DNA from 4 places in the Pseudomonas sp. DCB_BI genome. Region 1 is predicted to be linked to each of the others. Evidence: predicted binding sites of a transcription regulator. Region 1 holds the regulator's gene; each other region holds the start of a gene.
What was found. The regulator sigma-54, encoded in region 1, starts transcription at its own class of promoters, with help from an activator protein. The targets are predictions, from matches to a motif close to ANTGGCATNNANNTTGCTNT.
Positions count from the first base shown of each region.

Region 1 (5,593 bases):
GGGCGGGCATGTAGGGTGGATCCTTGGGCTAGAGGTCGCGGTGGCGGACCTGGACGTTTTTCAGGGACTGTTGCAACTGTTGACCAAGGCGCTCGGTGATGTATACCGAACGGTGGTGACCGCCAGTGCAGCCAATGGCAATGGTGACGTAGGCTCGGTTGCTGGCGGCAAAGCGTGGCAACCACTTGAGCAGGTAGCTGGAGATATCGTTATACATGTCTTCGACATCCGGCTGTGCGGCCAGGTAATCGATAACCGGTTGATCGAGGCCGGAATGCTCGCGCAATTCGGGCTTCCAGTACGGGTTGGGCAGGCAACGCACATCGAACACCAGGTCAGCGTCGACCGGCATGCCGCGCTTGAAGCCGAACGACTCGACCAGAAACGCAGTGCCAGGCTCGGGCTGGTTGAGCAGGCGCAGCTTGATCGAGTCACGCAACTGGTACAGGTTCAGGTTGGTGGTGTCGATCTTGAGGTCGGCCAGGTCGGCGATCGGCCCCAGTAACTCGCTTTCTACGCGGATCGCTTCGGCGAGCGAGCGGTTGGCGTTGGTCAACGGATGGCGCCGGCGGGTTTCCGAGAAGCGCTTGAGCAGTATGTCTTCGTCGGCATCCAGATACAGCACGTCGCACTGGATGTGCCGGGCACGCGCGTCTTCAAGCAGCTCCGGGAAGCGCGTCAGGTGGCTGGGCAGGTTGCGCGCATCGATCGATACGGCCACCTTGGGTTGCAGCAGTTCAGTGTTGATCAGTGCATTTTCCGCCAACTGCGGCAGCAGCCCGGCAGGCAGGTTGTCAATGCAGTAGAAACCGTTGTCTTCCAGGACATCGAGGGCGGTGCTCTTGCCGGAGCCGGAGCGGCCGCTGACAATGATCAAGCGCATGGTCAATGCTCGTTCTGTACGTCCAGGACAACCTGGAACAGGGCCTCACTGCTGGTGGCCGCACGCAGGCGATCGCGGACCTCCTTGCGATCGAGCATGCTGGCGATCTGGCGCAGCAGTTCCAGATGCGCATCGGTGGCGGCCTCAGGCACCAGCAGGACAAACAGCAGGTCCACCGGCGCGCCATCAATGGCGTCGTAATCGATTGGGGCTTCCAGGTGCAGCAGGGCGCTGACCGGGGCGGAGCATCCTTCAAGGCGGCAGTGCGGGATGGCAATGCCGTTGCCAAAACCGGTCGAACCGAGTTTTTCCCGGGCGACCAGTTTTTCGAAGACGTCTTGCATCTCCAGTTCGGGTACTTGGCCGGCGATGACAGTGGCGACCTTTTCCAGGGCGCGCTTCTTGCTGCCGCCCGGCACGTTCACAAGCGAACGGCCGGGGGTCAGGATGGTTTCAAGTCGGATCATGGATGAGGGGGATCAGCGGGCAGCTGCACCTTGCAGCAAGCTTTGCTGTTTTTCCTTGTGTTTTTTCAGTTGGCGGTCGAGCTTGTCGGCCAAGGCGTCGATCGCTGCATACATGTCTTCGTGTTCGGCGTTGGCTACCACTTCACCGCCGGGAATCTGCAGGGTCGCCTCGACCTTCTGTTGCAGCTTCTCGACCTTCATGATGACCTGCACGTTGGTGATCTTGTCGAAGTGACTTTCCACGCGGGCGAGCTTTTCAAGCACGTAATCGCGCAGTGGCTGGGTGACTTCTACATGCTGTCCACTGATATTGACTTGCATACAGCTTCTCCTTTGTTGCCCGTGCATAAAGAGGCAGGTATTGCACCTGCCCCACAAACGCTGTGGCACATCCCAGGGGCTACATCAGTCGCTTGCGCTCGCTCGACGGTGCGATGCCGAGGGACTCGCGGTACTTGGCGACGGTGCGACGGGCTACCTGGATGCCTTGTGCCTCCAGTAAACCAGCGATCTTGCTGTCACTCAATGGCTTTTTCTGATTTTCCGCCGCAACCAGTTTCTTGATGATCGCGCGGATCGCTGTGGACGAGCATTCTCCGCCTTCTGCGGTGCTCACGTGGCTGGAGAAAAAGTATTTCAGTTCGTAGATGCCACGCGGGGTATGCATGTATTTCTGCGTGGTAACCCGCGAAATCGTCGACTCGTGCATGCCCACTGCCTCGGCGATGTCATGCAGCACCAACGGCTTCATGGCCTCGTCGCCGTGGTCGAGGAAGCCACGCTGGTGCTCGACGATTTGCGTGGCCACCTTCATCAGGGTTTCGTTGCGGCTTTGCAGGCTCTTGATGAACCAGCGCGCTTCCTGCAGCTGGTTGCGCATGAACGTGTTATCTGCGCTGGTGTCGGCTCGTCGCACGAAGCCGGCGTACTGCGGGTTGACGCGCAGGCGCGGGATGGCTTCCTGGTTCAGCTCGACCAGCCAGCGATCGCTGTCCTTGCGCACGATCACATCAGGTACCACGTATTCGGGTTCGCTGGACTCGATCTGCGAACCGGGGCGCGGGTTGAGACTTTGCACCAGCTCGATCACCTGGCGCAGCTCGTCTTCCTTGATTTTCATGCGCCGCATCAGCTGGCTGTAGTCACGGCTGCCGAGCAGATCGATGAAGTCGGTGACCAGGCGCTTGGCTTCGCTCATCCACGGGGTGTTGGCGGGCAGCTGGCGCAGTTGCAGCAGCAGGCATTCGCCCAGGTTACGCGCGCCGACGCCGGCCGGTTCAAACTGCTGGATGCGGTGAAGCACCGCTTCGACCTCGTCCAGCTCGATATCCAGCTCCGGGTCGAAGCCCGCGCAGATCTCCTCGAGGGTGTCTTCCAGGTAGCCCTGGCCGTTGATACTGTCGATCAGGGTCACGGCGATCAGCCGGTCGGTGTCGGACATCGGGGCCAGGTTCAGTTGCCACAGCAGGTGGCTTTGCAAGCTTTCGCCGGCCGATGTGCGGGTGGTGAAGTCCCACTCGTCGTCATCGTTGCTCGGCAGGCTGCTGGCACTGGTCTGGTAGATGTCTTCCCAGGCGGTGTCGACCGGAAGCTCGTTGGGGATACGCTCGCTCCACTCACCGTCTTCCAGGTTGTCGGCACTCACGGTGCTTTCCTGGAAGCTGTTGTCCTGGACTTCGGCGGCCGGCTTGTTCTCGGCGTTGTCCGCCATCGGGTCGCTATTGTCGAAGTCGTCGCCGTCTTCCTGACGTTCGAGCATCGGGTTCGACTCCAGCGCTTCCTGGATTTCCTGTTGGAGGTCCAGGGTGGATAGCTGGAGCAGGCGGATGGCCTGTTGCAACTGCGGTGTCATCGTCAGTTGCTGGCCCATTTTTAGGACGAGCGATGGTTTCATGGCTGGGGCTTAATACCTTGTTCGCCGGCGCGCATGCGCCATCCACTACACGAGGGCGCCGGGGCGCCAGATCAAGCAAGTTTTATGCCTTAAATTGTAGCGTTTGCCTAGAGTACCGTAACAACTTTAACCCGGGTCTCGGGGCTATTAGCCAGTACTCCAGGCCTGTGCCAGGGTCAGAGGCGGAACTCGTGGCCCAGGTAAACCTCTTTGACCAGATCGTTGGCCAGGATGGTTTCGGCGTCGCCTTCAGCGATCAGCCGGCCATCGTTGACGATATAGGCGGTTTCGCAGATATCCAGTGTCTCGCGCACGTTGTGGTCGGTGATCAGTACACCGATGCCCTTGGCCTTGAGGTGGTGGATGATCTGCTTGATGTCGCCGACCGAGATCGGGTCGACACCGGCAAAGGGTTCGTCCAGCAAGATGAATTTGGGCGCGGTCGCCAGTGCACGGGCAATCTCGACGCGTCGGCGTTCACCGCCGGACAGGCTCATGCCGAGGTTGTCGCGGATATGGCTGATGTGGAACTCCTGCAGCAGGCTTTCCAGCTCTTTGCGCCGGCCGTCGCGGTCGAGGTCCTTGCGGGTCTCGAGGATGGCCATGATGTTATCGGCCACCGACAGCTTGCGGAAAATCGACGCTTCCTGCGGCAGGTAGCCGATGCCGGCGCGGGCACGGCCGTGCATGGGCTGATGGCTGACATCGAGGCTATCGATCAGCACCCGGCCCTGTTCGGCCTGGACCAGCCCGACGATCATGTAGAAGCAGGTGGTCTTGCCGGCGCCGTTGGGGCCGAGCAGGCCGACGATCTGGCCGCTGTCGATTGACAGGCTGACGTCACGTACCACCTGTCGCCCCTTGTAGCTCTTGGCCAGGTGCTGGGCTTTGAGGGTTGCCATTTACTCGGCCTTCTTCTTGGGCTGGATCACCATGTCGATACGCTGACGCGGTGAGGTCACGTTGCCACCACGACCGGCGGTCGCCACCTGGGTCTGGGTGTTGTAGACGATTTTCTCGCCCTCGGTGGTGTTGCCTTCGTTTTCGACCTTGGCGCGATCGGTAAGGATCACCAGGTCTTTTTGCGACTGGTACTGGATGGTTACGCCCCAGCCTTTCATCTTGTCCGGCTTGGCCGCGCTCTGCTGCTGCTCGAAGTAGGCCAGGTTGCCCACCGAGGTCACCACGTCGATATCGCCAGAGGCGGAGCGAGTGATGGTCACGGTGTTGCCTTTGATCATCATCGAACCCTGGGTGATGATCACATCGCCGGTGTAGGTGGCCACGCCTTGCTTGTCATCCAGGTGGGCATTATCGGCCTGGATGCGAATAGGCTGGTCACGGTCATTCGGCAGGGCGAGGGCGCTCGCGCTTCCCAGTGCTGCGCTCAGGCTGAGCAAAAGGGGGAGGGTTTTAACGAGCCTCATACTGTCCTCTTACGTTAGAGAGCAAGTCCATCTTGCCTTCTTTCAAATACGCTTTCATTCCTTTGCCCGTAGTTGTGCCACCGGCGCCGTCGATTCTAACGGCTTGCTCGGTCTGCGCATATTGCTTCTGCGGGAACACGGTCATGCGTGAGCTGGTAATGATGATTTCGCGCTGTTTTTCATCAGTGCGCGCAACCCGGACGTTGTCGATCAGTTCGACCTCGGTGCCGTCCGGGTTCACCTCGGCGCGGGTGCTCTGTACGTGCCACGGGAACTCGGTACCGCGGTACAAGTGCAGGTCCGGGGTGGTCAGCAGGGTGATTTCACTGGCCTTGAGGTGTTCGACCTTGTCCGCGGTCATTTCGTACTGCAGTTTGCCATCTGGCAGGAACTGCAGGCTGTGGGCATTGATGGCGTAATAGTCGATGGCGCTTTCGTCAACCTGGGCCACTGGCTTGTCGAGGAAGCTTTCCGGGCTGACATTCCAGTAGCCAATGGCTACCAGCAGGGCGGCGATCGCCCCGAGCAGCACAATGTTTCGGGCTTTCTTGCTGAACATGGGCAGCCTTACAGGTAGTTGGCGTTGGCAGCGTCCAGGGTACCCTGGGCCTGCATGATCAGTTCGCAGAATTCACGGGCCGCGCCTTCGCCGCCCCGTGCCTGGGTCACGCCGTGGGCATGCTGGCGTACGAACGGCGCGGCATTGGCGACCGCCATGCCCAGTGCTACTCGGCGGATGACTGGCAGGTCGGGCAGGTCGTCCCCCAGGTAGGCCACTTGATCATAGCTTAGGCCCAGTTCGGCGAGCAGGCCGTCAAGCACCACCAATTTGTCCTCGCGGCCCTGGTACAGGTGCGGGATGCCGAGGTTCTTCGCCCGGCGCTCGACCACCGGGGTCTTGCGCCCGCTGATGATCGCGGTG
Region 1 covers NZ_JAPFCG010000001.1:149,083-154,675, reverse strand. The annotation lists gene OO258_RS00715 (HPr family phosphocarrier protein) at 1-10, opposite strand, end outside; gene rapZ (RNase adapter RapZ) at 29-883, opposite strand; gene ptsN (PTS IIA-like nitrogen regulatory protein PtsN) at 886-1,350, opposite strand; gene hpf (ribosome hibernation-promoting factor, HPF/YfiA family) at 1,363-1,671, opposite strand; gene OO258_RS00695 (RNA polymerase factor sigma-54) at 1,751-3,244, opposite strand; gene lptB (LPS export ABC transporter ATP-binding protein) at 3,421-4,146, opposite strand; gene lptA (lipopolysaccharide transport periplasmic protein LptA) at 4,147-4,671, opposite strand; gene lptC (LPS export ABC transporter periplasmic protein LptC) at 4,658-5,230, opposite strand; gene OO258_RS00675 (KdsC family phosphatase) at 5,239-5,593, opposite strand, start outside.

Region 2 (5,593 bases), on a different contig from region 1:
CCACTGACCGCCAGCAGCATTTCTGCGGCCGGGTTCATGTACTCCAGGCGCAGCTCGGCATTGAGCAGCAAAGTGGCGGTGGTCAGGTTGTCCAGAAGCAGACGGTGCTGTGCATCGCTGATGGTCATAGGGCGGCGTTGACCTCTTTTGGCGCTTGCCTGGCACTGCTTTGGCCAGGGCCGGACACGGGTTGGGTCCGCTGATGCGAGACTCTGCAGAAGAAAATGCAAGAAACAAACCAAAGCTCCGAAAAGAAGCGGGATTTGCCCAGAAAGGCCTGTATCTGCGCAAATTCGGATCAGAAACCCTTGGTGAAACGTTTAACTTGAACCAGATTGGGGAGCAATTCAGGGCATGGCGCTAAATTGTGCACCAAGTTAGAGCATAGCGCGGCGGGCGGGTTGCAGTGCATGGGCATGGGGCGCACAAACGAAAACGGCCTCCCGAGGGAGGCCGTTCGATCATGTTACCGGCGCGGGGTGCCGGTCAGATCAGCAGCTGTAGTACAGCTCGTATTCCAGCGGGTGTACGAAGGTACGGACCTTGATTTCTTCTTCGCTCTTCAGTTCGATGAAGGCGTCGATGAAGTCATCGGAGAACACGCCGCCCTTGGTCAGGAACGCACGGCCTTTATCCAGCTCTTCCAGAGCTTCTTTCAGGCTGCCGCACACTTGCGGGATGTTCTTGGCTTCTTCTGGCGGCAGGTCGTACAGGTTCTTGTCGGCCGCGTCGCCTGGGTGGATCTTGTTCTGGATGCCGTCCAGGCCAGCCATCAGCAGGGCCGCGAAGGCCAGGTACGGGTTGGCCGATGGGTCTGGGAAGCGTGCTTCGATACGGCGGGCTTTAGGGCTGCCGACGTATGGAATACGGATCGAGGCGGAACGGTTGCGGGCCGAGTAGGCCAGCATTACCGGGGCTTCGAAGCCTGGTACCAGACGCTTGTACGAGTTGGTCGACGGGTTGGTGAAGCCGTTCAGGGCCTTACCGTGCTTGATGATACCGCCGATGAAGTACAGGGCGGTGTCGGACAGGCCGGCATAGCCTTCACCCGAGAAGGTGTTCTTGCCGTCTTTCCAGATCGACATGTGTACGTGCATGCCCGAGCCGTTGTCACCGTACAGTGGCTTCGGCATGAAGGTAGCGGTACGGCCGTAAGCGTCGGCAACGTTGTGCACGACGTACTTCAGGGCCTGTACTTCGTCTGCCTTCTTCACCAGGGTGTTGAACTTGACGCCGATTTCGTTCTGGCCGGCAGTCGCCACTTCGTGGTGGTGAACTTCAACGGTCTGGCCCATTTCTTCCAGAGCGTTGCACATGGCAGTACGGATTTCGTGGTCGTGGTCGAACGGTGGAACTGGGAAGTAGCCGCCTTTCACGCCTGGACGGTGGCCTTTGTTGCCGCCTTCCACGTCAGCGCCAGTCATCCACGAGCCTTGCTCGGAGAAGATCTTGAACATCGAGCCGGAGATATCCGAGTGGAACTTCACTTCGTCGAAGATGAAGAACTCTGGCTCTGGGCCGGCGAATACGGTGTCACCGATGCCGGTGCTCTTCAGATACTCTTCAGCGCGCTTGGCGATGGCGCGTGGGTCGCGATCGTAGCCCTGCATGCTCGACGGGTCGACGATGTCGCAGGTGATGATCAGGGTTGGTTCTTCGGTGAACGGGTCCAGAACGGCGGTCTCGTCGACCGGCATCAGGATCATGTCGGAAGCTTCGATGCCTTTCCAGCCAGAGATGGAGGAACCGTCGAACATTTTGCCGACTTCGAAGAAGTCTTCGTCCAGCGCATCACGCGACGGCATGGTCACGTGGTGCTGAATGCCTTTGGTGTCCGTGAAACGCAGATCAATCCACTTGACGTCATGATCTTTGATGAGTTGAACCGACTTCGACATGTTGTCCTCCGGATGGTCTAGAGCGCGGTGGGCCGCTGCCCTGGAAAAAGGGTGTTGCCGGGCGCGGATAGTCGGCCAAGCTTACCTGCCTCACAAGGGAGCAAATTGCATGCCAGTGCCCGAAAATGGCGAGGGCGGGATAAAAGAAGGCGTTTGCGGGCATTTGGCGGTGGGGCAGGCTGGGAAAGTGCACCTTTAAGATGCGGTATTTGGCGGTGATGCACCAATAGGGTGCGCGCCTTGGTTTTTTGTGGTGCCCGTGAGATCGCGCGCCGCGCGGACGGCGCGCGATCTCACGGGCACCACAAAATCCGGCTGTGCATTTATCTGAAAGCTTCTGATCAAAAGTTGGTCAAATCCTGAGCAATTTCCGCTATAATTCGCGCCCCTCATTTTTCGGCAGGCCAGGCGCGCGCTGTTAACCAATGAAACTTATCGTCAAAGTCTTCCCAGAAATCACCATCAAGAGCCGGCCGGTGCGCAAGCGCTTCATCCGTCAGCTCGGCAAGAACATCCGCAACGTGCTCAAGGATCTCGACCCTGAGCTCGCGGTCGATGGTGTCTGGGACAATCTCGAAGTGGTCACCCGCGTCGAAGACGAGAAAGTGCAGCGCGAGATGATCGAACGCCTTACCTGCACCCCGGGTATCACCCATTTCCTGCAGGTAGAGGAATACCCGCTGGGTGACTTCGACGACATCGTCGCCAAGTGCAAGCACCACTTCGGCCACCTGCTGGCCGGCAAGCACTTCGCCGTGCGCTGCAAGCGCGGTGGCCACCACGATTTCACCTCGATGGACGTCGACCGTTACGTCGGCAGCCAGCTGCGCCAGCAGTGCGGTGCCGCCGGCATCGAGCTGAAAAACCCCGAAGTGATGGTGCGCATCGAGATCCGCGACCAGCGCCTGTACGTGATTCACAACCAGCACAACGGCATCGGCGGATACCCGCTGGGTGCCCTTGAGCAGACCCTGGTGCTGATGTCCGGCGGCTTCGACTCTACCGTCGCGGCCTACCAGATGATGCGCCGTGGCCTCATGACCCACTTCTGCTTCTTCAACCTCGGCGGCCGTGCCCACGAGCTGGGCGTGATGGAAGTGGCCCACTACCTGTGGAAAAAGTACGGCAGCAGCCAGCGGGTACTGTTCATCAGCGTACCGTTCGAAGAAGTGGTTGGTGAAATCCTCAACAAGGTCGACAACAGTTACATGGGCGTGACCCTCAAGCGCATGATGCTGCGGGGCGCCGCCCATATGGCCGACCGCCTGCAGATCGACGCGCTGGTGACCGGCGAAGCGATTTCCCAGGTGTCCAGCCAGACCCTGCCGAACCTGTCGATCATCGACTCGGCCACCGACAAGCTGGTACTGCGCCCGCTGCTGGCCAGCCACAAGCAGGACATCATCGACCAGGCCACCGAAATCGGCACCGCGGACTTTGCCAAGCACATGCCTGAATACTGCGGCGTGATCTCGGTAAACCCGACCACCCATGCCAAGCGTCACCGCATGGAGCACGAAGAAAAGCAGTTCGACATGGCCGTGCTGGAGCGCGCGCTCGAGCGCGCCAAGTTCATTTCCATCGACCATGTGATCGATGAGCTGGGCAAGGACATCGAAATCGAGGAAGTGGCCGAGGCGCTGCCAGGCCAGATCGTCATCGACATTCGCCACCCCGATGCCCAGGAAGACGAACCTCTGGTGCTGGACGGTATCGAAGTCCAGGCCATGCCGTTCTACGCCATCAACAGCAAGTTCAAGCACCTGGACCACACGCGCCAGTACTTGCTGTATTGCGACAAGGGTGTGATGAGCCGTCTGCACGCACACCACCTGCTCAGTGAGGGACATGCCAATGTGCGTGTTTATCGTCCGACATAAGACGCCGGGGCTGTATGGCGGCAGTATCCGCCATCGCCCTCCCGACCGCCGGGCCCGCTGAGCCTTAAACAGTACATATTGGCCGCCTACACTGGGCGGCAACCAAATCCTCTGATCGAGATACACTTGTGATCGAAAATCTGCGTAACATCGCCATCATCGCCCACGTTGACCATGGTAAAACCACCCTGGTCGACAAACTCCTGCGTCAGTCCGGCACTCTGGAGCGTAACGAGCTCAACGACGAGCGCGTCATGGACTCCAACGACCAGGAAAAAGAGCGCGGTATTACCATTCTGGCGAAAAACACCGCCATCAACTGGAACGGCTACCACATCAACATCGTCGACACCCCCGGCCACGCCGACTTCGGTGGCGAGGTTGAGCGTGTAATGTCGATGGTCGACTCCGTGCTGCTGCTGGTCGACGCCCAGGACGGCCCAATGCCGCAAACCCGCTTCGTAACCAAGAAGGCGTTCGAAGCCGGCCTGAAGCCAATCGTCGTGATCAACAAGGTTGACCGCCCGGGCGCGCGTCCTGACTGGGTTCTGGACCAGATCTTCGACCTGTTCGACAACCTCGGTGCCACCGACGAACAGCTGGACTTCAAAGTCGTCTACGCCTCGGCCCTGAACGGCATCGCCGGTCTGGACCACACCGCCATGGGCGAAGACATGACCGCGCTGTACCAGTCGATCGTCGACAACGTACCGGCGCCGGACGTTGACCGTGACGGCTCGTTCCAGATGCAGATCTCCGCTCTGGACTACAACAGCTTCCTCGGTGTTATCGGTGTTGGCCGTATCGCCCGTGGTCGCGTCAAGCCGAACACCCCGGTTGTCGCCATCGACACCAACGGCAAGAAGCGTAACGGCCGTATCCTGAAGCTGATGGGCCACCACGGTCTGCACCGCGTGGACGTCGAGGAAGCCCAGGCTGGCGACATCGTCTGCATCAGCGGTTTCGACGAGCTGTTCATCTCCGACACCCTGTGCGCCCCGGACGCGGTAGAAGCGATGAAGCCGCTGACCGTTGACGAGCCAACCGTATCCATGACCTTCCAGGTCAACGATTCGCCGTTCTGCGGTAAAGAAGGCAAGTTCGTCACCAGCCGCAACATCAAGGACCGTCTGGACAAAGAGCTGCTGTACAACGTTGCCCTGCGCGTTCAGGAAACCGATTCCCCTGACAAGTTCAAGGTATCGGGCCGCGGCGAGCTGCACCTGTCGGTGCTGATCGAAACCATGCGTCGTGAAGGCTTCGAGATGGCTGTAGGCCGTCCTGAAGTGATCATCCGCGAAGTCGACGGCGTCAAGCAGGAGCCGTTCGAGAACGTCACCATCGACATCCCTGAAGAATCTCAGGGCAAGGTCATGGAAGAGATGGGTCTGCGTAAAGGCGACCTGACCAACATGGTGCCGGATGGCAAGGGCCGTGTTCGCCTGGAATACAACATTCCAGCCCGTGGTCTGATCGGTTTCCGTAACCAGTTCCTGACCCTGACCAACGGTGCAGGCATCCTGACCTCGATCTTCGATCGTTACGACACCATGAAGTCGGGCCAGATGTCCGGCCGTCTGAACGGTGTTCTGGTTTCGGTCGAGACCGGCAAGGCCCTGACCTACTCGCTGGAAACCCTGCAGGCTCGCGGCAAGCTGTTCGTCGAGCACGGCCAGGAAATCTACAACGGTCAGATCATCGGCCTGAACAGCCGCGACAACGACCTGGGCGTGAACCCGACCAAAGGCAAGAAGCTCGACAACATGCGTGCTTCGGGCAAGGACGAAGTCATCGCCCTGGTACCGCCAGTTCGCC
Region 2 covers NZ_JAPFCG010000003.1:279,874-285,466, forward strand. The annotation lists gene glnL (nitrogen regulation protein NR(II)) at 1-128, opposite strand, end outside; gene glnA (type I glutamate--ammonia ligase) at 492-1,898, opposite strand; gene thiI (tRNA uracil 4-sulfurtransferase ThiI) at 2,324-3,778, shown strand; gene typA (translational GTPase TypA) at 3,907-5,593, shown strand, end outside.
Region 2: the regulator sigma-54 is predicted to act here: its motif matches at 1,996-2,015, upstream of glnA (type I glutamate--ammonia ligase).

Region 3 (5,593 bases), on a different contig from region 1:
ATGCGCTGGCCGCCGGTGATCTTGGTGTACAGGTCGTATTTCTTGGCGACCTGGCCGATGACGATGAGCTTGTCCGGGGTGATTTCACCCCCCGGGATGCGTGGCACCACCGAGTAGGTACCGTTTTTCTGCATGTTGGCCATGAACGTGTCGTTGGTGTCCTGCAGCGGTACCAGCGCCGGGTCCATGATCGGCTGGTTCCAGCATGAAGCGAGGATATTGCCCACCGCCGGCTTGCAGATGTCACAGCCTGTGTGGCCTTTGCCATGACGTTCGAGCAGCTCGCTGAACGTGCGGATGCCTTCTACCCGCACCAGCCCGTACAGCTCCTGACGGGTGTAGGCGAAGTGCTCGCACAGGCTCTTGTCCACTGCCACACCGCGGGCGCTCAGTTCGTGCTCGAAGACCTGCTTGAGCAGGGCCGCGCAACCGCCACAACCGGTCGCGGCCTTGGTGCAACCTTTGACGGCGGCCAGGTCGCTGCAGCCGTTGTCAATTGCGGCGCATACCGCGCCCTTGCTGACGTTGTGGCAGGAGCAGATGGTCGCGCTGTCGGGCAGCGCATCAGCACCCAAGGCCGGCGCGCCGCTGCCTTGCGGCAGGATCAGCGCTGCCGGGTCGGCCGGCAGGGCGATGCCGTTCTGGGCGTACTGCAGCAGGGCGTCGTAATAGCTGTTGTCTCCGACCAGCACCGCGCCGAGCACGTGCTTGCCGCTGGCATCCACCACCAGCCGGCGGTAGGCACTGTTGGCTTCGTCGATGAAGCGGTAGCTGCGCGAACCCGGCGTGGCACCATGGGCATCGCCGATCGAGCCAACATCCACGCCCAGCAGCTTGAGCTTGGTCGACATGTCTGCACCGGTGAAGGCCACTGCCGCCTCGCCCATCAGCAAGGCCGCCAGATTGCGCGCCATGCTGTAGCCTGGCGCGACCAGGCCGAACACGCTGCCGTTCCACGAAGCGCACTCGCCGATGGCAAAGATGCGCGGGTCGCTGCTGCGGCAGTGGTTATCGATCACCACGCCACCGCGTGTGGCGATATCAAGGCCGCAGGCACGGCCCAGGGCGTCCTGCGGGCGGATACCGGCAGAGAATACGATCAGGTCGGTTTCCAGGTGCTCGCCGCCGTCGAAGTTCATGCGGTAACGGTAGGCCTCGCCTTCGCTGATCGACTGGGTCGCGCGTGACAGGTGCACCCCCACACCCAACGCTTCGATCTGCGCCTTGAGCGCAGCACCGCCCTCGGCGTCCAGCTGCACCGGCATCAGCCGTGGGGCAAACTCCACCACGTGGGCCTCCAGGCCCAATGACTTGAGGGCGTTGGCCGCTTCCAGGCCAAGCAGGCCACCGCCGACCACCACGCCACGGCGGGCACTGGCTGCAGCCGCCCGAATGCCATCGAGGTCGTCCAGCGTGCGGTAGACCAGGCGGGCGTTACCGCTGGAGCCTTCGATCGGCGGCACGAAGGGGTAGGAGCCGGTGGCCAGCACCAGCTGGTCGTAGCCATAGCGGCCTTCGGCAGTGACCACCTCACAGCGTTCGCGATCGATTTCCAGCACCGCCTCACCGAGGTGCAGGTGCACACCGCTGGTGGTGTAGAAATCGTGTTCACACAGGGCCAGGGTTTCGGCACAGCTGCCGCCGAAGTATTCGGACAGGTGCACGCGGTCGTAGGCGCGTTGGCGTTCTTCGCCGAACACCCTCACTTCGAAGCGCTGCAGGGCGCCGCGGCTGACCAGTTGTTCGACGCAATGGTGGCCGACCATGCCGTTGCCGACGATGACCAGTCGCTCTCGTTGCCCGCTGCTCGCTGTTGCCTTCATAAGCCGATCCTCGATCAAAAAAAAAGCGCCTGGAGCCGAAGCTCCAGGCGCCTTTGCCTGTATTCATCACGGTGTGCCCCTGGGTTGATCGCCGTTGATCAGCGGGGCTTGTTGTATCGAAGATAAAGCAGGGACTGTGCCAGTTGCTTTACCTGTATCGGTCTCTTCGCGGGTGAACCCGCTCCCACAAGGGTTTGCATCGGTCTTCAGGCTTGCACGGTGCCTGTGAGAGCGGGTTCACCCGCGAAGAAGCCCCCGCAGGCATGCACATTCACAGTGCACCTCAGCCCATCCCGGTGCACTCAATACACATCCCGGCGATAACGTTTGGCCTTGCTCAAACGTTCGACATATGCAGCCGCCTGCACTGCATCCATCCCGCCATGCTCAGCCACGATTGCGCGCAACGCCGCATCCACATCCTTCGCCATGCGCTGCGCATCGCCACAGACATAGAAATACGCCCCCGCCTCCAACCACTGCCACAGCTGCGCGCCCTGCTCGAGCATGCGTTGCTGCACATAGACCTTTTGCGCCTGGTCGCGCGAGAACGCCGTATCGAGCCGCAAGTGGCCTGCTTTTTCCCAAGCCTGCAACTGGTCCCGGTAATAAAAGTCGGTGGCGGCGTACTGCTCGCCAAAGAACAGCCAGTTACCGCCTGTGGCCCCCCGTGCCTCACGTTCTTCCAGGAAGGCGCGGAACGGCGCAATACCGGTGCCAGGGCCGACCATGATCACCGGCAGGCTGTCGTCCTCCGGCAGGCGAAAGTGCTTCGTCGCCTGCGGAAAAATCGCCACTTTCAGCGCCTGCGCACGGTCGGCAAGGAAGCTTGAGCACACCCCTTTGCGTACCCCGTAACGCACCGTGGATACCGTGAGGTGCACCTGATCCGGGTTCACCAGCGGGCTGGAACTGATCGAGTAGAGCCGTGGCTGCAACGGCTTGAGCAGGTCGAGCCAGCTGGCCAGGGGCAGTTGCTGAGGGAAGGCGCGCAGCACATCGACCAGTTGCCGTCCCCACAACCAGTCCTGCAGTTCAGCCTTGCACTCGGGTTGCAGCAGCCGTTGCAGGTCAGGTGCGCTGCGGGCGAACACCTGCAGCTGCTGCGGGGTGACCTTGGCGATTTCAAGATGCGCCTGCAGGGCTTCGGCCAGAGGCATGGCGGGCTGGCCTTTCAGCTCGACCATGGCCTGGCCATCAAGCTGTATCAGTGCCAGCAGTTCATTGACCAGCGCCGGGCAGTTGCGCGGCCAAACGCCCAAGGCGTCACCGGCGGCGTAGGTCAAGCCGCTGCCCTTCAGGTCGAAGACCAGCTGGCGGGTTTCCTTGCTGGCACCGGGGCCGTTGAGCAGGCGGTTTTCCAGTAGGCTGGCAGCCCAGGGCTGCTGCTTGCTGAAGGCTGCCACGGGCGCAAATTCAGGCGCCTGCTGCGGCGCCGCGCTGGCCAGCGTGGGCAGCAACGCGTCGAGCCAGCCGGCGAAGGCTTGGTCGAAGTCCGGCTCGCAGTCCACCCGTTGCAACAGGCGCCGCCCACCCAGCTCGGCCAGACGCTGGTCAAGCTTACGTCCAAAGCCGCAGAACTGGTCGTAGCTGGAGTCGCCCAGGGCCAGCACGGCATAGGGCAGTTCGGCGCAATGGCCGCCCTCCTCGGCCTGCAACGCCTGCCAGAACGTCGCCGCGCTGTCGGGAGCATCGCCGTCACCAAAGGTGCTGGCAATCAACACTACGCTGGCAGCACCCTGCAATTGGCGCGGGGTGACCGCCTCCATACAGCTGAGCTGCACGTCGAGGCCAGCACTGCGCAAGCGCTCCGCACAGCGCTCAGCCAGCAGTTCACCATTGCCCGTCTGCGAGGCCCACAGCACGTGGTGCCTTGGGGCGGGCAAGGCTGCGCCGGGCAGTGCCGCAGGCTGGGCGAACAGCCCGGCCAGCAGCCCGTCGACAAACAGCCGGTGGTGGGCGACCAGCGGTGCAGTGGCCGGCAGGCTGGGCACCCCCTCGGCGCGCGCCTGGTCCAGGCCCAACAGAAAACCTTGCAGGTAATGGCGTTCTTCGTCGGCCAGCACCGGGGCCGGCAATGTGTCCAGGCCAAGCAGGCGGGACAGGGTGGCAGTCGGCATGCTGGCGGGCTCCGGCGTAGCAGTATTCAGGTCCAGGGCATCGATGCGCTCACCGGCGACCCGCTCCAGGGCCACGGCGCAGTGCTTGAAGGCGGGTTGCAACGACAGCGGGTCGACGGCGTCACAGGTCACGGCATTGATTGCCAGCTGATCGCCGATCAGGTCGTTCCAATGAAAAGGTGCAAAGCAGTTGCCAGGCATCACCCGATCACTGACGCGCACCGGCAGCACGGCTTGGCCGCGGCGCGAGCGAATGGCCACCTGGTCTTTTTCGGCCAGACCCAACCGGGCCGCATCTTCTGGATGCACTTCAACGAAGGGGCCTGGCTCCAGCTTGTTCAGCGCCGGCACCTTGCTGGTCTTGGTCAGGGTGTGCCACTGGTGCTGCACGCGGCCGGTGTTCAGCACCATGGGGAAGGTCTCATCCGGCAATTCAGCGGCAGGTAACCAAGGCCGCGCGAAGAAGCGCGCCTTGCCACTGGCCGTCGGGAAGGCCAGCGCTGGGCGCTCACCTTGGGCATCGAGCAGTAACGCCTGGCTGCTGCCATCGTTGATGTAGCGCAGCGGACTGCGGGCGTGTTCGCGGCCCGGTGCGCTGGGCCACTGGTGCGGTTGCTGGCGCAGTTCGGCATAACCGATGCCGCGCAGGTCATAGCCCGTGGCCGGGTTATGAAAGCGGCGGATTTCCTCGTACACGGCTTCGGCGTCGGGGTAGTCGAAAGCGTCGCCATAACCCATGGCGCAGGCCACACGGGCAATGATCTGCCAGTCAGGCAGGCTCTGCCCTGGCGGCTCGACGGCGCGTGGCATCAGGGTAAGGTTGCGCTCGCTGTTGATCATCACGCCCTCGCCTTCCGCCCACAGCGCAGCGGGCAGGAGAATGTCGGCATACCGGTTGGTTTCGGTATCGAGGAAGGCGTCCTGGGTAATGACCAGCTCGGCCTGGCGCAGGCCGTCGATCACTTGCTGGCGGTTGGCGACACTGGCCACCGGGTTGCTGCAGATGATCCAGCAGGCTTTCACTTCGCCGGCTTTCATCTGACCGAACAGCGCCACCGTACCGTCACCGCCTTCACTGCGCAGGCTGCCCGGCGCCAACTGCCATTGTTGCTCGACGAAGGCGCGGTCGGCGGCCACCAGGGCCGAGCGCTGGCCTGGCAGGCCCGGGCCCATGTAACCCATCTCGCGGCCACCCATGGCATTGGGCTGGCCAGTCAGCGAGAACGGCCCGCTGCCGGGGCGGCAGATGGCACCGGTGGCCAGGTGCAGGTTGCAGATCGCGTTGCTGTGCCAGGTGCCGTGGATGCTCTGGTTCAGGCCCATGGTCCAGCAACTCATCCAGTTGCCGGCGCTGCCGATCCATTCGGCCGCCTTGATGATATCGGCCTCGGCCAGCCCGGTGATGGCGGCCACACGCCCGGGGCTGTAGTCGTCGAGGAAGGCTGGCAGGTCATCCCAGCCTTCGGTGTGGCGGGCGATGAAGGCAGGGTTGGTGTGGCCGTTGATGTGCAGCAGATGCAACAAGCCGTTGAGCAAGGCCATGTCAGTGCCCGGGCGTACCTGCAGGAACAGGTCGGCTTTGTCGGCGGTGGCGCTGCGCCGTGGGTCGACGACGATCAGCTTCGCACCGGCCTTCACCCGGTCGAGCAG
Region 3 covers NZ_JAPFCG010000013.1:62,160-67,752, reverse strand. The annotation lists gene nirB (nitrite reductase large subunit NirB) at 1-1,823, opposite strand, end outside; gene OO258_RS15535 (bifunctional nitrate reductase/sulfite reductase flavoprotein subunit alpha) at 2,126-5,593, opposite strand, start outside.
Region 3: the regulator sigma-54 is predicted to act here: its motif matches at 1,948-1,967, upstream of nirB (nitrite reductase large subunit NirB).

Region 4 (5,593 bases), on a different contig from region 1:
TGCCTTGCGCACGCACTCGTCGTAGGGCACGGCACCCACGTACTGCAGGGCAACGTCAAGGAAGCGGTCGGTGACCTTGGTCAGCTTGGCGAACAGGTTGCGCCCTTCCTGCGGGCTTTGCGCCATGTTGGCCAGCACGCGGAAACGGTTCATGCCGTAGTCGCGGTTGAGCAGCTTGATCAGCGCGTAGGCGTCGGTGATCGAAGTGGGTTCGTCGCACACCACCAGCAGCACTTCCTGGGCCGCGCGGACAAAGCTGACCACCGAATCACCGATACCCGCAGCGGTATCGATCACCAGCACGTCGAGGTTGTCGCCGATTTCGCTGAACGCCTGGATCAACCCGGCATGCTGGGCCGGAGCCAGGTGCACCATGCTCTGGGTACCCGATGCCGCCGGCACGATGCGCACACCGCCGGGCCCCTGCAGCATCACGTCACGCAGCTCGCAGCGCCCCTCGATGACATCGGCCAGGGTGCGTTTGGGGGTCAGGCCCAGCAACACGTCGACATTGGCCAGGCCCAGGTCGGCGTCCAGCAACATGACCCTGCGGCCGAGCTCGGCCAGCGCCAGGGACAGGTTCACTGAAACGTTAGTCTTGCCGACGCCACCTTTGCCACCGGTCACGGCGATCACCTGTACGGGATGCATGCTACCCATGTCTGTTCTTTACCTTGTCTCGCTGGGACTCAGGCCACACGTAGGGCAATTCTGCGTACCCCTTGGCATAGCTACTTTGCACACACTTCATGGTCAACCCGCTCGCCGTGGGTTGTGGTAGAGATCAGCGAACATGTCGGCCATGGCCTCTTCGCTGGGCTCGTCCTGCTGCTGCACGTTCACCGCCCGGCTGACCAGCTGGTGGCCCCGCGGCAGGTGCAGGTCGTCAGGAATGCGCGGGCCGTCGGTAAGGTAAGCCACGGGCAATTCATGACTGATGGCAAGGCTCAGCACATCGCCAAGGCTTGCCGTTTCATCGAGTTTGGTCAGGATGCAGCCGGCCAGGCCACAGCGCTTGTAGCTGTGGTAGGCGGCGGTCAGCACCTGCTTCTGGCTGGTGGTGGCCAGCACCAGATAGTTCTTCGCGGCAATGCCACGCCCGGCCAAGGTTTCCAGCTGCATGCGCAGAGCTGGGTCGCTGGCCTGCAGGCCGGCGGTATCGATCAGCACGACGCGCTTGCGCAGCAGCGGCTCCAGCGCGGCCGCCAGCGACTGGCCCGGGTCGACGTAGGTCACCGGCACATTGAGGATGCGGCCCAGGGTCTTGAGCTGCTCCTGGGCACCGATGCGAAAGCTGTCCATGCTCACCAGCGCCAGGTTGTGCGCGCCGTACTTGAGCACGTAGCGCGCAGCCAGCTTGGCCAGGGTGGTGGTCTTGCCCATGCCGGCCGGGCCGACCATGGCAATCACGCCGCCCTCTTCGATCGGCTCGATCTCCGGTATTTCGATCATCCGCGCCAGGTGGGCCAACAGCATCCGCCAGCCCTGGCGGGGCTCCTCGATCTCGGCGGTCAGCTCCAGCAGCTCGCGGGCAATCGGCCCGGAAAGGCCGATGCGCTGCAAGCGGCGCCACAGGTTGGCCTGCTGCGGCTTGCTGCCCTGCAGCTGATTCCAGGCCAGCGAGCCCAGTTGCACTTCCAGCAGTTCGCGCAGGCCCGACAGCTCGGAACGCATGGCATCGAACAGGCGCGGGTCGACCGGTGCAGCCGTTGCTGCAGCCGGCGCTTCGGGGGTCTCGACGTGCGGCTCGATCAACGGCTCGGCGGCGGTCAGCGACTGGCCGGCGAACAATTGGCGGTTGTTGTCGCTGCTGTCCTGACGGTGGTCCAGCTCGGCCTGGACAGTGGCGATGCGCGTGTGGGTCTTGCGCAGCTCCTCTTCCAGCTCAGCGTTGGGCACCCGCGGGGCCAGGGCGGACAGCTTGTAGTCCAGCGCGGCCGTCAGTTCGACACCACCGGCAATGCGGCGGTTGCCAATGATCGCGGCATCGGCGCCCAGCTCGTCCCGGACCAGCTTCATGGCCTGACGCATATCGGCGGCGAAAAATCGCTTAACTTGCATTATCCACTACCTCAGCCGTTAGGGCCCACGGTGGCAACGATGGTGACTTGCTTGTTGTCCGGTATTTCCTGATACGCCAGAACATGCAAATTCGGTACAGCCAGGCGACCGAAACGCGACAACATGGCGCGGATCGGGCCGGCGACCAGCAGGATGGCCGGCTGGCCCTGCATCTCCTGGCGCTGGGCCGCTTCGATCAGCGAGCGTTGCAGCTTCTCGGCCATGCTAGGCTCAAGAAGAACACCATCTTCCTGACCCTGCCCGGCCCTCTGCAGACTATTGAGCAAAATCTGTTCCAACCTTGGCTCCAGGGTGATCACTGGGAGCTCGGACTCAATGCCGACAATGCTTTGCACGATGGCGCGACACAATCCGACGCGCACCAGCGCCACCAGCGCGGCGGTATCTTGACTCTTGCCTGCGTTGTTCGCGATGGCCTCGGCAATACTGCGAATATCGCGCACTGGCACCTGTTCCGACAACAGGGCTTGCAAGACCTTGAGCAGGCCCGACAAGGAAATGACACCCGGCACCAGCTCTTCTGCCAGCTTCGGCGATGCCTTGGCCAGCACCTGCAGCAGTTGCTGGACTTCCTCGTGGCCGATCAGCTCGTGGCAGTGCTTCTGCAGGATCTGGTTAAGGTGAGTAGCCACTACGGTACTGGCGTCGACCACCGTGTAGCCCAGCGACTGGGCCTGCGAGCGCTGACCGACGTCGATCCACACCGCCTCCAGGCCAAACGCCGGGTCGCGCGCGGCTATGCCGTTGAGGGTGCCGAACACCTGCCCCGGGTTGATCGCCAGTTCGCGGTCCGGGTAGATCTCGGCTTCAGCCAGGATCACCCCCATCAGCGTCAGGCGGTAAGCACTGGGCTGCAGGTCGAGGTTGTCGCGAATATGCACGGTAGGCATGAGGAAGCCAAGGTCCTGTGACAGCTTCTTGCGCACACCCTTGATCCGCGCCAGCAGTTGACCACCCTGGTTGCGGTCGACCAGCGGGATCAGCCGGTAGCCAACTTCAAGGCCGATCATGTCGATCGGGGTCACGTCGTCCCAGCCCAGCTCCTTGGTTTCCAGCGCGCGCTGTGGCGAGGGCAGCAGGTCCTGCTGGCGCTGCGCCTCTTCCTGGGCCTTGACCTTGACCTGTTGTTGCTTCTTCCACACCAGGTAGGCGCCGCCACCGGCCAGCAGGCCGAGGCTGATGAACGCCACGTGCGGCATGCCGGGTACCAGGCCCATGACGATCATCAGCGCACCCGACACCGCCAGCGCCTTGGGCGAGTCGAACATCTGCCGGTTGATCAGCTTGCCCATGTCCTCGGAGCCCGAGGCACGGGTGACCATGATCGCCGCGGCGGTGGACAGCAGCAGTGATGGCAATTGCGCCACCAAACCGTCACCGATGGTCAGCAAGGCGTACACCCTGCCAGCATCGCCGAAGCTCATGCCGTGTTGCAGCATGCCGATCAGCATGCCACCGATCAGGTTGATGAACAGGATCAGCAGGCCGGCGATGGCGTCACCGCGGACGAACTTGCTGGCACCGTCCATCGACCCGTAGAACTCGGCCTCCTGGGCCACCTCGGCACGGCGGTGCTTGGCCTGCGCCTGGTCGATCAAGCCGGCGTTGAGGTCGGCGTCGATGGCCATCTGCTTACCGGGCATGGCATCGAGGGTGAAGCGCGCGCTCACTTCGGAAATACGCCCGGCGCCCTTGGTCACTACCACGAAGTTGATGATCATGAGGATGGCGAACACCACCGCACCGACCACATAGTTGCCGCCGATCACCACCTCGCCGAAGGCCTGGATCACTTTACCGGCAGCGCCGTGGCCCTCCTGGCCATGCAGCATGACCACGCGGGTTGATGCCACGTTCAGGGCCAGGCGCAGCAGCGTGGCCACCAGCAGGATGGTGGGAAACGCGGCAAAGTCCAGCGGGCGCAGGGCGTACACGCAGACCAGCAGCACCACGATCGACAGGGCGATGTTGAAGGTGAAGAACACGTCGAGCAGGAACGGCGGTATCGGCAACATCATCATTGCCAACATCACCAGCAGTAACAGCGGCACGCCCAGGTTGCCCCGGCCGAGCCCGGCCAGGTTGTTACGGGCGTTGCTGATTAACTGAGTGCGATCCACCGCGAGTCCTCTTGATGCAAAACTTTGACGCCCAGGGGGTGCCTGCGGCTGGCATTGCAAGAAGCTTTCCAACTTTGTGGTTTGGGGTGAATCAGGGTGTTCGCCTTGTGGTTTTTGGCGCCTGTAAGATCGAGCACCGCCCGCGCGGCGCTTCGCGGGGCAAGCCCGCTCCCACTGTCTGTTTCGGGCCAGTCACTCCAGTGAGATTGCCGCTGGCCGCCTTGTTTGTTCCCTTCGATATTTAAGGGTGCGCCGCCGCTTTTTCATCAATCTCCAGCCATGCACCCAGGGTGCGCGTACCAAGGGAACAGGAGTACCTGTCCCGAAACAGATGTGGGAGCGGGCTTGCCCCGCGAAGCGCCGCGCGGGCGGCGCTCGATCTCATGGCCAACAAAAACCTCAAGGCAAATACCCGCCACCTACCACCAATCAACTGTCGCGGCGCAAATCCGGCGGGATCGGCAGGTCGTCTTTCAATGGCTCCGGCCGCTTGCCCTTGCCGGCACGGTACTGACGGATCTGGAACACATAGGCCAGCACCTGCGCCACCGCCAGGTACAAGCCGGCCGGGATTTCCTGCTCGATCTCGGTGGAGTAGTAGATCGCCCGCGCCAGCGCCGGCGACTCGAGGATCTGGATCTTGTGTTCTACCGCAATTTCGCGAATCTTCAGGGCCGTGAAGTCAGTACCCTTGGCCAACAGCAACGGCGCCGCCCCGCCATTTTCCGGGTCGTACTGCAAGGCCACCGCATAGTGCGTCGGGTTGGTGATGATCACATCGGCCTGCGGCACCGCCGCCATCATCCGCCGCTGCGACACTTCGCGCTGCAACTGGCGAATCCGCTGTTTGACCTCGGGCTTACCCTCGCTGTCCTTGTACTCGTCACGCACTTCCTGCTTGGTCATCTTCAGTTTCTTGTGCGTCTGGTACAGCTGGAACGGCACGTCTGCCGCGGCGATCAGCAGCAACCCGGCCGACATCCACAACGCGCTCCAGCCCACCACCTGAAGGCTGTGGATGATCGCCTGCTCCAGCGGCTCGTTGGCAATCGACAGCAAGGCCTGACGGTCACTGGACAGCACCACCACCGCCACGATCAGGATGACGAAAAACTTCGCCAGCGCCTTGAGCAGCTCCGTCACGCTGTTCATCGAGAACATGCGCTTTATCCCCGACAACGGGTTCATGCGGCTGAACTTGGGTTGCAGCAGGCTGCCGGAAAACAGGAAGCCACTAAGGGCGATGGGTGCCACGAAGGAAATCACGAAAAGCAGAATCAAGACCGGCTGCACCGCCCAGATCGCCATCTTGCCCGAGGCCAGCAGGAAGGCCCCCATGGCCCGCTCGTCTACGATCATTTCACGGGTCAGGCTGAAGTTCATGCGCATCA
Region 4 covers NZ_JAPFCG010000002.1:330,982-336,574, reverse strand. The annotation lists gene fleN (flagellar synthesis regulator FleN) at 1-660, opposite strand, end outside; gene flhF (flagellar biosynthesis protein FlhF) at 754-2,061, opposite strand; gene flhA (flagellar biosynthesis protein FlhA) at 2,073-4,202, opposite strand; gene flhB (flagellar biosynthesis protein FlhB) at 4,632-5,593, opposite strand, start outside.
Region 4: the regulator sigma-54 is predicted to act here: its motif matches at 4,256-4,275, upstream of flhA (flagellar biosynthesis protein FlhA).